DNA from 3 places in the Streptomyces sp. 2-1 genome. Region 3 is predicted to be linked to each of the others. Evidence: riboswitches for the same ligand, from Rfam matches in the RefSeq annotation. Region 3 holds a riboswitch; each other region holds the start of a gene.
What was found. A riboswitch is a leader RNA that binds a small molecule or an ion and turns the genes downstream of it on or off. The one in region 3 is predicted to bind cobalamin.

Region 1 (4,205 bases), 4.4 Mb from region 3:
TCGCCCTCAGGGCCTTCAAGGCCCCTGACGGCATCGACGAGACGTCCCCCGAGGACTACACGGCCGACGCGGGCGACAAGGGCGTCCAGGTCGAGCTGCCGTCGGCGACGGCGGGGGCCGGGCACTAGCCCCGCGGGCGGGGGCGGCCGGGCTTTATCGCCCCCGCCGCCCTTACCCATTCCCGTCCCTTACTCAGGGGCTCCGCCCCCGAACCCCCAAAAGATTGCGCAGTTCCCCGCGCCCCTAAAAGGGGCGCGGGGAACTGCGCACCCAGCCACGACTCACCCGCACACATCCCACCCCGCAAACCCCACCCACCCTCAGCAGCCTCTCCGGCGTTTGAGGAGCGGGGGTTCGGGGGCTGGCCCCCGAAAGGGACGGGAATGGGTAAGGGCGGCGGGGGCGACAACTGCCCCTGGCGGCACGGGAGTCCGCCGTTACGCTGGTCCGTGTGACCGTTCGCGATCCGATCGTCCTTGACAGTGATCCCGGGATAGACGACGCCGTGGCCCTCCAGTACCTGCTCGGCACGGGCAGGTGGGACCTCAGGGCCTACACCTCCGTGGGCGGCAACCTCCCCGTCGAGCAGACGTACCGCAACGCCCGCGCCCTGGCGAGAGCCCTCCGCATCGACACGGACGTCCCGGTCCACCGCGGAGCGGGCCGCCCGCTGACCCGCCTCCCGTACACGGCCGCAGACCACTTCCACGGCCCCGCGGGCCTCGGCCACGAGACGCTGCCCGACTCGACCGCCGCACACCCGACGGAGTCCTCCGCACAGGCGCTGCTGCGGCTCTCCCGGGAGCACGAGGGCGAGCTGACCGTGTGCGCGACCGGCCCGCTCACCAACGTGGCGATCGCGCTCCTGGAGGACCCGGCCTTCGCCCGCCGTGTGAAGAAGTTCGTGTTCATGGGCGGCAACGCGCAGGTGCCCGGAAACATCACCCCGGTCGCCGAGTTCAACATGTGGGCGGACCCGGACGCCGCCGAGGTGGTGCTCTCCTCCGGCATCCCGTTCACCATGGTCGACCTGGACGCCTCGCACCGCTGGCTCTTCGGCCCCGCCGACCTCGCCGCGCTGGAGGCGGCCGGGGAGGGCGCGGCGCTCGCGGCCCGGCTGCTGCGGGTCTACATCGACTCCTACCGCCGCCACGGCGGAGGCGACACCTGCCCGCTGCACGACCCGCTCGCCGTGGGCGTGTGCGCGGACGAGTCGTTCGTGACGCTCGCGGAGGGAGCCGTCGTCGTCGAGTGCTCCAGCGAACTCACCCGCGGCCAGACCGTGTTCGTCCCCTCGGCCGCCCAGCGGAACTACTACACCGAGTCGCCCGCCCTGACCGCCCGCACCCGCCACACCGGCCGCGTGGCCCTCGGCCCGGGCCCACGCGACTTCACGAAGGACTTCGTCACGACCCTCCCGCAGTGGCCGGCCGTGGGCTGAGCCCCCTTGGACGACCCCGGCTGGATGCCCCCGGCCGGGGTGCGGGAAAAACTCGGCGCTCCACGCCGTACCCCTCGGGCACACTGCCAGGCATGGACATCGTGATCAGGCGGGCGAGGCCCGAGGAGTACGAGGCTGTGGGCGAGATCACCGCGCAGGCCTATCTGGGGGACGGGCTCCTCGACTTCGGGGAGAGCGACGAGTATCTGGGCGAGCTGCGGGACGTGGCGAAGCGGGCCGCCGCCGCCGACGTACTCGTGGCCGTCCTGGGGACGGGCACGGGCGAGCGGGTCGTCGGCGGCGTGACCTTCGTCCCGTCCGGCGGGCCGATGGCCGACATCGCGCGCGAGGGCGAGGCCGAGATACGGATGCTGGCGGTCGCCACGGAGGCCCGCGGACACGGGGCGGGCGAGGCTCTCGTACGCGCCTGTGTCGACCGCGCCCGGGCCACGGACGGCTGCGTACGCGTCGTGCTCTCCACCCAGCGCACCATGCACAGCGCCCATCGCATCTACGGACGCCTCGGCTTCACCCGCGCCCCCGACCGCGACTGGAACCCGATCCCGGACCTCGACGACATCATGCTGCTCACCTACGAGTTGACACTCTGACACCCTCCGAAGCCGACACGACACAACATGTGGGGGTGCTTCCCGAGCCCGGCACAAGATGTATGCTCATGCTCGCTGTCGCCGCAGGGGAATCCGGTGCGAATCCGGAACTGTCCCGCAACGGTGTACTTGTGCATGTCTGTCCCCAGAGGAGAGCCGTGCGCCTGGTCAGTCCGAGGACCTGCCGACAGCGTGCCCAGGCCGCCCGGCCCGGGTGCCATGACGTCCGGGCCTCGCGGAGTGGGCCGGTGGACGCGGCGTACCGCTGCGCAGAGCGTGTACCCCCGTGTGCCCCGATCCCCCCTCCCCGCAGGCCCCGTGCCGAGCGAGGGAGAGCCCCACGTGACCATCGCGCCAGCCGATCCGGTCTCAGCGAAAGCGCCCCAGTACCAGCAGGACAGGGCCGAGGCCGACGGACCGGGAACCGTGTTGCTGCGGACCCTGACCGACCTCACCGCCGACCTTCCCGACGCCGATCCCGGCAGGGTCGCCGCCGCCGCGCTGCGCGGCCGGTCCTCCGTGGGGGCCGACGGGATCACCGCGGAGCTGCGCGAGCTGGCCACGGAGTCGGCCGCGGGCCTCATCTCCGAGGACCCCGTGTACTCGAAGCTGGCCGCCCGCCTGCTGACGATCGGCATCGCCGAGGAGGCCGCCTCACAGGGGGTCAGGTCCTTCTCCGAGTCCGTCGCGGTCGGCCACCGCGAGGGCCTGATCGCCGACCGCACCGCCGAGTTCGTACGGACCCACGCGGCCCGTCTGGACGCGCTGATCGACCTCGAGGGCGACGACCGCTTCGGCTACTTCGGCCTGCGCACGCTGCACAGCCGGTATCTGCTGCGGCACCCGATCACGCGGTCCGTCATCGAGACGCCCCAGCACTTCATGCTGCGCGTGGCGAGCGGCCTCGCCGAGGACGACACGACCCGCGCCCTCGACGAAGTGGCCGCGCTGTACCGGCTGATGAGCCGCCTCGACTACCTGCCGTCCTCCCCCACGCTCTTCAACTCCGGTACGCGGCACCCCCAGATGTCGTCCTGCTACCTCCTCGACTCCCCGCTGGACGAGCTGGACTCCATCTACGACCGCTACCACCAGGTGGCCCGGCTCTCGAAGCACGCGGGCGGCATCGGCATCGCGTACTCCCGGGTCCGTTCCAGGGGTTCGCTGATCCGCGGCACGAACGGGCACTCCAACGGCATCGTCCCGTTCCTGAAGACGCTCGACGCCTCGGTCGCGGCAGTGAACCAGGGCGGCCGGCGCAAGGGCGCGGCGGCGGTCTACCTGGAGACGTGGCACTCCGACATCGAGGAGTTCCTGGAGCTGCGCGACAACACCGGTGAGGACGCCCGGCGTACGCACAACCTGAACCTCGCGCACTGGATCCCGGACGAGTTCATGCGCCGGGTGAACGAGGACCGCGTGTGGTCGCTGTTCTCGCCGGCCGACGTGCCCGAGCTGGTCGACCTGTGGGGCGAGGAGTTCGACGCCGCCTACCGCAAGGCGGAGGACCAGGGCCTCGCCAAGAAGACCATCCCGGCCCGCGACCTGTACGGCCGCATGATGCGCACCCTCGCGCAGACCGGCAACGGCTGGATGACCTTCAAGGACGCCGCCAACCGCACGGCCAACCAGACCGCGCTGCCCGGCCACACGGTCCACTCCTCCAACCTCTGCACGGAGATCCTGGAGGTCACGGACGACGGGGAGACGGCGGTCTGCAACCTCGGGTCGGTCAACCTCGGCGCGTTCGTGGACACGGCCACCGGTGACATCGACTGGGAGCGGCTGGACGCGACCGTCCGTACCGCCGTCACCTTCCTCGACCGGGTCGTCGACATCAACTTCTACCCGACCGAGCAGGCGGGCCGCTCCAACGCCAAGTGGCGGCCGGTGGGCCTGGGCGCGATGGGTCTGCAGGACGTCTTCTTCAAGCTGCGGCTGCCCTTCGACTCCGCCGAGGCCAAGGCGCTCTCCACCAAGATCGCCGAGCGCGTCATGCTCGCCGCGTACGAGGCGTCCGCCGACCTCGCCGAGCGCAACGGCCCGCTGCCCGCCTGGGAGAAGACCCGTACGGCGCAGGGCGTGCTGCACCCCGACCACTACGACGTGGAACTGAACTGGCCGGAGCGCTGGGCCGCGCTGCGGGAGCGGAT
Region 2 (4,205 bases), 5.9 Mb from region 3:
GGCAGCGCGTACATCGAGAAGCTGACGTACGACCTGGCGCGCCGGGCCTGGCAGCACATCGAGGAGGTCGAGGCGGCGGGCGGTATGGCCAAGGCCATCGACGCGGGCATCCCCAAGCTGCGCATCGAGGAGGCCGCGGCCCGCACCCAGGCCCGCATCGACTCCGGGCGCCAGCCGGTCATCGGCGTGAACAAGTACCGCGTGGAGACCGACGAGCAGATCGACGTCCTCAAGGTCGACAACTCCTCCGTACGCACCCAGCAGATCGAGAAGCTGCGGCGGCTGCGCGCGGAGCGCGACGAGCGGGCCTGCCAGGACTCGCTGGACGCCCTGACCCGGGCCGCTGGCGGTGAGGGCAACCTGCTGGAGCTCGCCGTGAACGCGGCCCGCGCGAAGGCCACCGTCGGGGAGATCTCCGACGCCCTGGAGAAGGTGTACGGGCGGCACGCGAGCCAGATCCGTACGATCTCCGGTGTGTACCGCAACGAAGCCGGAGCGTCCCCGTCCGTCGAGCGCACGCGCACGCTGGTGGAGTCCTTCGAGGAGGCCGAGGGGCGCCGTCCGCGCATCCTGGTCGCCAAGATGGGCCAGGACGGCCACGACCGCGGCCAGAAGGTGATCGCGACTGCCTTCGCCGACCTCGGCTTCGACGTGGACGTCGGCCCGCTGTTCCAGACCCCCGGCGAGGTGGCCCGCCAGGCCGTCGAGGCGGACGTGCACATCGTGGGCGTCTCCTCGCTGGCCGCCGGGCACCTGACCCTCGTACCGGCGTTGCGGGAGCAGCTCGCGGAGGAGGGGCGCGAGGACATCATGATCGTGGTCGGCGGGGTGATTCCGCCGCAGGACGTGCCCACGCTGATCGAGATGGGCGCGGCGGCCGTCTTCCCGCCCGGGACGGTGATCCCGGACGCGGCGTACGACCTGGTCGAGCGCCTGACCACCGACCTCGGCCACGGCCTCTGAGCCCCATGGCGATCGACCTCGACAGCTATGTGAAGGGCGTGCTCGACGGGAAGCGGGCGCTGGTGGCGCGTGCCATCACGCTCGTCGAGTCGACGAGGCCCCAACACCGCGCGATGGCACAGGAGTTGCTGACCGAGCTGCTGCCGCACAGCGGGAAGGCGCGGCGGATCGGCATCAGCGGTGTGCCGGGCGTGGGCAAGTCGACGTTCATCGACGCGTTCGGCACGCTGCTCACCTCGCTCGGGTACCGGGTCGCGGTGCTCGCCGTCGACCCGTCGTCGAGCCGGACGGGCGGATCCATCCTGGGTGACAAGACGCGCATGGAACGGCTGGCCGTCGATCCGGCGGCCTTCATCCGGCCCTCCCCGACCGCCGGCACACTCGGCGGAGTCGCGAAGGCCACCCGGGAGTCGATCGTGGTGATGGAGGCGGCCGGCTACGACGTCGTACTCGTGGAGACGGTCGGCGTCGGCCAGTCCGAGACCGCCGTCGCGAACATGGTCGACTCCTTCCTGCTCCTCACCCTCGCCCGTACCGGGGACCAGTTGCAGGGCATCAAGAAGGGTGTCCTGGAGCTGGCCGACGTGATCGCCGTCAACAAGGCGGACGGACCGCACGAGCGCGAAGCCCGGGGCGCGGCAAGGGAGTTGGCGGGCGCACTGCGGCTGATGCATCCCGCCGACGCCGCCTGGACGCCACCGGTGCTGAGTTGCAGCGCCCGTGAGTCGACCGGCCTGGACACGGTCTGGGAGCGCCTCGAACAGCACCGCGCACTCCTCGACTCGACCGGCCGCCTCGCCGCCAAACGCCGTGACCAGCAGGTCGACTGGACCTGGACGATGGTGCGCGACGAACTTCTCGGCCGCCTGCACGCCGACCCCGCCGTACGCTCCCTCGGACCCGGTCTCGAACAGCAGGTCAGGGACGGCGAGTTGACGGCCACACTCGCCGCCGAGCGCATTCTGCGGGCGTTCGGCGGCGAGACGGACTGAGCCGGAGCGCGGCCGACCGCGCGGCGCCGAGTCACGCGTGTTCACTCCGGTCGGTGCGCCACCGGGTACGGGACGAACGTGCTGCTGTTCTGGTCGATCCGCAGCGGGCGGCCCAGGGGCGGTGCGGCACGCTGGGGGCAGTCGAGGCGTTCGCAGACGCGGCAGCCCATACCGATGGGGGTGGCGGCGGAGGCGCTGTCGAGGTCGAGGGCCGTAAGGCGGGCCGCGGGTTCCACGTGTACGACGCCGTCCGGCAGCCAGGCAGTTGACGGCAGGGCATAGGCTGGCCTGTGCAGCTGGTTCGCCCCGTCCGCCAGGCGGGATGCGTCGCAAGAGGGAACCCGGTGGGAATCCGGGACTGCCCCGCAGCGGTGAGCGGGAACGACCGCCGTCATACGCACTGGGCCCCGAGAAGCGGGACCTGGGAAGCGACGGCCAGTAGGTGTCCTCCGTACGGAGGGCGTGCTCGCGAGTCCGAAGACCTGCCATCTGCCCGTACGTGACCGATCGCGTACGGACATCCCGGTGACCTCGTGGGCGGGTCGGCGTACATATCCGGTGGACGACCGCGCCTTGCCGCGCGAGGTGTCTCCGCCGGGTGCGTCACCCCTTCGCGCTCACGTCCGTCCCGGGATCTCAGGGAGACATCTCGCGAAGGAGAGTTCCGTGACATCGAAGTCCGCAGCCGCGGCGGCACGGGCCACCGTGTACGGCTACCCCCGTCAGGGCAGGGGCCGGGAACTGAAGAAGGCGATCGAGGGGTACTGGAAGGGTCGCGTCGACGCCGACGCCCTCCGGGCCACCGCCGCCGAACTGCGCCGCGCCAACTGGCGGCAGCTGGCCGAGGCCGGCATCCAGGAAGTGCCGACCGGCGACTTCTCGTACTACGACCATGTCCTGGACACCAGCGTCATGGTCGGCGCGATCCCCGGGCGCCACCGCGCCGCGGTCGAGGCCGACGTACTCGACGGCTACTTCGCGATGGCCCGTGGCACCCAGGACGTGGCGCCGCTGGAGATGACGAAGTGGTTCGACACCAACTACCACTATCTGGTGCCGGAGTTGGGCCCGGACACCGTCTTCACGGCCGACTCCGCCAAGCAGGTCGCCGAGCTCCGCGAAGCCCTCGCGCTCGGCCTCACCGCCCGGCCGGTCCTCGTCGGCCCCGTCACGTATCTGCTGCTCGCCAAGCCCGCGCCCGGTGTGGCCGCCGACTTCGACCCGCTGACCCTGCTCGACCGACTGCTGCCGGTGTACGCCGAGGTCCTCTCCGATCTGCGGGCGGCGGGCGCGGAGTGGGTGCAGCTCGACGAACCGGCCCTGGTCCAGGACCGTACGCCCGCCGAACTCAACGCGGCCACGCGCGCCTACCGCGACCTCGGCGCGCCCACCGACCGTCCGAAGCTGCTGGTCGCCTCCTACTTCGACCGGCTCGGCGACGCCCTGCCGGTGCTGGCCAAGGCTCCGGTCGAGGGTCTCGCCCTCGACTTCACCGAGGCCGCCGCCGCCAACCTGGACGCGCTCGCCGCCGTGGGCGGGCTGCCCGGCAAGCGCCTGATCGCCGGTGTCGTCAACGGCCGCAACATCTGGGTCAACGACCTCACGAAGTCCCTCGCCACGCTCGGCACCCTGCTGGGGCTGGCCGACCGGGTCGACGTGGCCGCGTCCTGCTCACTGCTCCACGTGCCGCTCGACGCCACCACCGAACGGGACATCGAGCCGCAGATCCTGCGCTGGCTCGCCTTCGCCCGGCAGAAGACGGCCGAGATCGTCACCCTCGCCAAGGGGCTCGCCCAGGGCACGGGATCGATCACCGGCGAACTCGCCGCCAACCGGGCCGCCCTGGCCTCCCGCGCGAACTCACCCATCACCCGCGACCCGGCCGTACGGACGCGGGTCGGCGCGGTCACGGACACCGACGCCCGCCGCTCCCAGCCGTACGGCGAACGAGCCGCCGCACAGCGCGCCCACCTGGGCCTGCCCCTCCTCCCGACCACCACCATCGGCTCCTTCCCGCAGACCGCCGAACTGCGCGTCGCCCGCGCCGACCTGCGGGCCGGGCGCATCGACACGGCAGGCTACGAGGAGCGCATCAAGGCCGAGATCCAGGAGGTGATCTCCTTCCAGGAGAAGACCGGCCTGGACGTCCTGGTGCACGGCGAGGCCGAACGCAACGACATGGTCCAGTACTTCGCCGAGCAGCTCACCGGCTATCTCGCCACGCAGCACGGCTGGGTGCAGTCCTACGGC
Region 3 (4,205 bases):
CACCGAAGTGATCTTCGCGGCGCTCGTCGGCGCCATCCTGTGGAATCTGCTGACCTGGCTCCTGGGTCTGCCCTCCAGCTCCTCCCACGCACTGTTCGGCGGCCTGATCGGCGCCGCCGTCATGTCGGCCGGCTGGTCGTCGGTGAACGGTTCGACCGTCGTCACCAAGGTGCTGCTCCCCGCGATCGCCGCGCCGCTGGTGGCCGGCCTCGCCGCGATGCTCGCCACCCGGCTGACCTACCGGATCAGCAGGAAGGCCGGTGAGCAGGCGACCTCCAAGGGCTACCGCGCCGGTCAGATCACCTCCGCGGGCCTGGTCTCGCTGGCCCACGGCACGAACGACGCGCAGAAGACCATGGGCATCATCACGCTCGCCCTGGTCACCGGCGGTGTGATCGCGCCCGGGTCGAACCCTCCCCTGTGGGTCATCGTCTCCGCCGGTATCGCCATCGCGCTCGGCACCTACCTGGGCGGCTGGCGCATCATCCGCACCATGGGCAAGGGCCTCACCGACCTCGCGCCGCCGCAGGGCTTCGCCGCCCAGACCAGTGCCGCGACGGTCATCCTGGCCTCCTCGCACCTCGGCTTCTCGCTCTCCACCACCCAGTCCTGCTCCGGCGCCGTGATGGGTTCGGGCCTCGGCCGCAAGGGCGGCGTCGTCCGCTGGTCGACCGCGACCCGCATGTTCGTCGCCTGGGGCCTCACGCTTCCCGCCGCCGGTCTGGTCGGCGCGGGCGCCGAGTTCCTCACCAAGCAGGGCACCTGGGGCATCGTCCTCACCGGCGCGCTGCTGATCGCGGGCTCGGCGGTCATCTGGACGCTCTCCCGCCGCCAGCCCGTCACCGTCGACAACGTGAACGACGTCAACGGCGAGCCCGCCGGCGTCGTGACCACCGCCATCGCGGCCGTCACCCCGCCGCCGGCGGGCACGGTCGCCGCGGCCGACGACCTCAAGACCACCATCCCGGGCCCGGACGCCACCGAGCCCGCCCGCCCGGCCACGGTGTAAGGAACCCACAGCATGAAGATCGACTGGGCAGCCCTCGGCTCCGTCTTCGGAGTCAGCCTCATCGTCACCGTCGCCCTCGTGGGCCTCTTCACCCTCGGCATCGTCGGCCTCTCCAAGCGCGAGTCCGCCTCCGCCCAGGGCAACACCGCGACCCTCGCGGTCACGGGCGCGTACGCCTGCTTCGCCGCATGCGCGGCAGCGGTGACGTACGGGATCTATCTGATCGTCGCCTGACGCGTACGGCACCTCCGTCACGCACGACTCCGCCCCGTCGACCCTCCGGTCGGCGGGGCGGAGTCGTGTCCGTGTGTGGGCCTCAGCACACTCTCCCGTCGCAGGTCAACGGCAAGTTGACGGGTGTTCGTGGGCGTGGTGGACTGCCGGAGCCATGTACGGCGGCAGGAGAGGAAGCCGGTGCGAATCCGGCGCGGTCCCGCCACTGTTACCGGGGAATCGATACCCCGGGAGCCAGGAACTCTCGCCGTCGGTCTCGTCGAACCAGGGCGCGGACACCCTGAGTGAGGACAAATCGCCATGCGCGGCTGCCCAAGTGCCTTTCCAGCGACGGTTGTGCCCGACCTGACGGTCGGCTGAACCGATGCGTGCCGATCGCGTCTTCGCGTACGGCGCCGCCGCCGGCCTTCTCGGTGACCTGCTGCTCGGCGATCCCCGCCGGAGGCATCCGGTCGCCGCGTTCGGGCGGGCCGCGGGTGCCGTGGAGCGGGTGCTGTGGCGGGACCACCGGGGGTGGGGCGCGCTGCACACCGCCGTGTGTGTGGGTGGCGCTGTGTCCCTCGCCGCCGTCGCCGACCGTTCCGTACGGACCTCTCGCATCGCGTCCGTCGCGTTGACCGCCGCCGCCACCTGGTCCGTCGTCGGCGGGACTTCGCTCGGGCGGGAGGCCCGGGCCATCGGCGGGGCGCTCGCCGCCGGGGACATCGAGGTGGCCCGGGAGCGGCTGCCCCACCTGTGCGGGCGGGATCCGCAGGCGCTGGACGCCGACGGGATCGCCCGGGCCGTCGTGGAGTCCGTCGCCGAGAACACCTCCGACGCCGTCGTGGGCGCCCTCGTGTGGGGTGCAGCGGCCGGTGTGCCGGGGCTCATCGGGTTCCGTGCCGTGAACACGCTCGACGCCATGGTCGGGCACAGATCCGCCAAGTACCGGCGGTACGGGTGGGCTTCCGCACGGCTCGACGACGTCGCGGGCTGGCCGGGGGCGCGGCTCACCGCCGTCCTCGCGGCCGTCGCGGGAAGCGATCCGCGCGGGGCCGTACGCGCCTGGCGTGCCGACGCCGTCAAGCACCCGAGCCCCAACGCCGGGCCCGTCGAGGCCTCGTTCGCGGGGGCGCTCGGCGTGCGGCTCGGCGGGACGCTCTCGTACGCCGGAAGGGTCGAGCACCGGCCCGTACTCAATGGTGGAGGGCGGGCCGTGGAGGTCGCGGACATCGAGCGGGCCGTACGGCTCTCGCGGCGCGTGGGCTGGCTCGCGCTCGGCGTGAGTGTCGCCGGACGGCTCCTCGTCAACGGCCTTCGCACGAAGGGGCGTACGTCATGAGTCGGGGAACGAGCGGGGGAACGGGCGGCGGGCTGCTCGTCGCCGGTACCACCTCCGACGCGGGCAAGAGCGTCGTGACCGCCGGGATCTGCCGGTGGCTGGTGCGGCAGGGCGTGAAGGTCGCGCCCTTCAAGGCGCAGAACATGTCGCTCAATTCGTTCGTCACGCGGGAGGGCGCCGAGATCGGGCGGGCGCAGGCCATGCAGGCGCAGGCCGCGCGCGTGGAGCCCACCGCGCTCATGAATCCCGTGCTGCTCAAGCCCGGCAGCGACCGCAGCAGCCAGGTCGTCCTGATGGGCAAGCCCGTCGGGGAGATGAGCGCCCGCGGCTATCACGGCGGGCGGCAGGAACAGCTCCTCGGGACCGTGCTGGAGTGCCTCGCCGAGTTGCGGGGCACGTATGACGCGGTGATCTGTGAGGGGGCGGGCAGTCCCGCCGAGATCAATCTGCGGCGGACGGACATCGTGAACATGGGCATCGCGCGCAACGCGCGGCTGCCCGTGCTCGTCGTCGGCGACATCGACCGCGGGGGTGTCTTCGCCTCCTTCTTCGGGACCGTCGCGCTGCTCTCGCCCGAGGACCAGGCGTGCGTCGCCGGGTTCCTCGTCAACAAGTTCCGCGGGGACGTGTCCCTGCTGGAGCCCGGCCTCGACATGCTCAAGAACCTCACCGGACGTCGTACGTACGGGGTTCTGCCCTTCCAGCACGGTCTGGGCATCGACGAGGAAGACGGGCTCCGGGTCTCGCTGAGGGGCTCGGTCCGGGAGTCCGAGGTCTCCTCCCCCGTCGGCGAGGACATCCTGCGGGTCGCCGTCTGCGCGATCCCGCTGATGTCCAACTTCACGGACGTGGACGCGCTGGCCGCCGAACCGGGCGTCGTCGTGCGGTTCGTGGACCGGGCGGAGGAACTCGTCGACGCGGACCTGGTCGTCGTGCCCGGCACCCGGGGCACGGTCAGGGCCCTGGAGTGGCTGCGGGAGCGCGGCCTCGCGGACGCCCTCGCCAGAAGAGCCGCGCAGGGGCGTCCCGTCCTCGGAATCTGCGGCGGCTTCCAGATCCTCGGCGAGCACATCGAGGACGAGGTCGAGTCGCGCGCCGGCCGGGTGGACGGGCTCGGACTCCTGCCCGTGCGCGTCCGGTTCGCGCGGGAGAAGACCCTCACCCGGCCCGTCGGCGAGGCGCTCGGCGAGCCCGTCGAGGGGTACGAGATCCACCACGGGGTCGCCCAGGTCACCGGCGGCACACCCTTCCTCGACGGCTGCCGGGTCGGCGAGGTCTGGGGCACCCACTGGCACGGCTCGCTGGAGTCGGACGGCTTCCGCCGGGCCTTCCTTCGCGAGGTGGCGGCCGCCGCGGGGCGCCGCTTCGTACCGGCCGCCGACACGTCGTTCGGGTCGCTGCGCGAGGAGCAGCTGGACCGGCTCGGCGATCTGATCGAGGAACACGCGGACACGGACGCGCTGTGGCGGCTCATCGAGTCCGGCGCGCCGACAGGACTGCCCTTCATTCCACCGGGAGCACCCGCATGAGCACAGTGTTGTTGTTGTCGACCGCCGACACGGATCTGCTGGCGGCGCGCGCCGCCGGCGCCGCGTACCGGATCGGCAATCCCACCCGCGTGGATGTCGCGGAGGAGCTTCC

Region 1: linked by a shared signal. The riboswitch ahead of ACN20J_RS32345 (ribonucleoside-diphosphate reductase subunit alpha) and the one ahead of ACN20J_RS12895 (cobalamin biosynthesis protein) in region 3 are both predicted to bind cobalamin.
Region 2: linked by a shared signal. The riboswitch ahead of metE (5-methyltetrahydropteroyltriglutamate--homocysteine S-methyltransferase) and the one ahead of ACN20J_RS12895 (cobalamin biosynthesis protein) in region 3 are both predicted to bind cobalamin.

What each region holds. Positions count from the first base shown of each region.
Region 1 is NZ_CP183383.1:7,324,600-7,328,804, reverse strand. It holds gene mctP (monocarboxylate uptake permease MctP) at 1-128, shown strand, start outside; gene ACN20J_RS32355 (nucleoside hydrolase) at 452-1,441, shown strand; gene ACN20J_RS32350 (GNAT family N-acetyltransferase) at 1,534-2,052, shown strand; cobalamin riboswitch at 2,085-2,256, shown strand; gene ACN20J_RS32345 (ribonucleoside-diphosphate reductase subunit alpha) at 2,395-4,205, shown strand, end outside.
Region 2 is NZ_CP183383.1:8,861,745-8,865,949, reverse strand. It holds gene scpA (methylmalonyl-CoA mutase) at 1-963, shown strand, start outside; gene meaB (methylmalonyl Co-A mutase-associated GTPase MeaB) at 969-1,955, shown strand; partial or broken gene ACN20J_RS38975 (short-chain fatty acyl-CoA regulator family protein) at 1,997-2,167, opposite strand; cobalamin riboswitch at 2,236-2,460, shown strand; gene metE (5-methyltetrahydropteroyltriglutamate--homocysteine S-methyltransferase) at 2,622-4,205, shown strand, end outside.
Region 3 is NZ_CP183383.1:2,929,166-2,933,370, forward strand. It holds gene ACN20J_RS12885 (inorganic phosphate transporter) at 1-1,009, shown strand, start outside; gene ACN20J_RS12890 (hypothetical protein) at 1,022-1,243, shown strand; cobalamin riboswitch at 1,374-1,510, shown strand; gene ACN20J_RS12895 (cobalamin biosynthesis protein) at 1,608-2,564, shown strand; gene ACN20J_RS12900 (cobyric acid synthase) at 2,561-4,093, shown strand; gene cobN (cobaltochelatase subunit CobN) at 4,090-4,205, shown strand, end outside.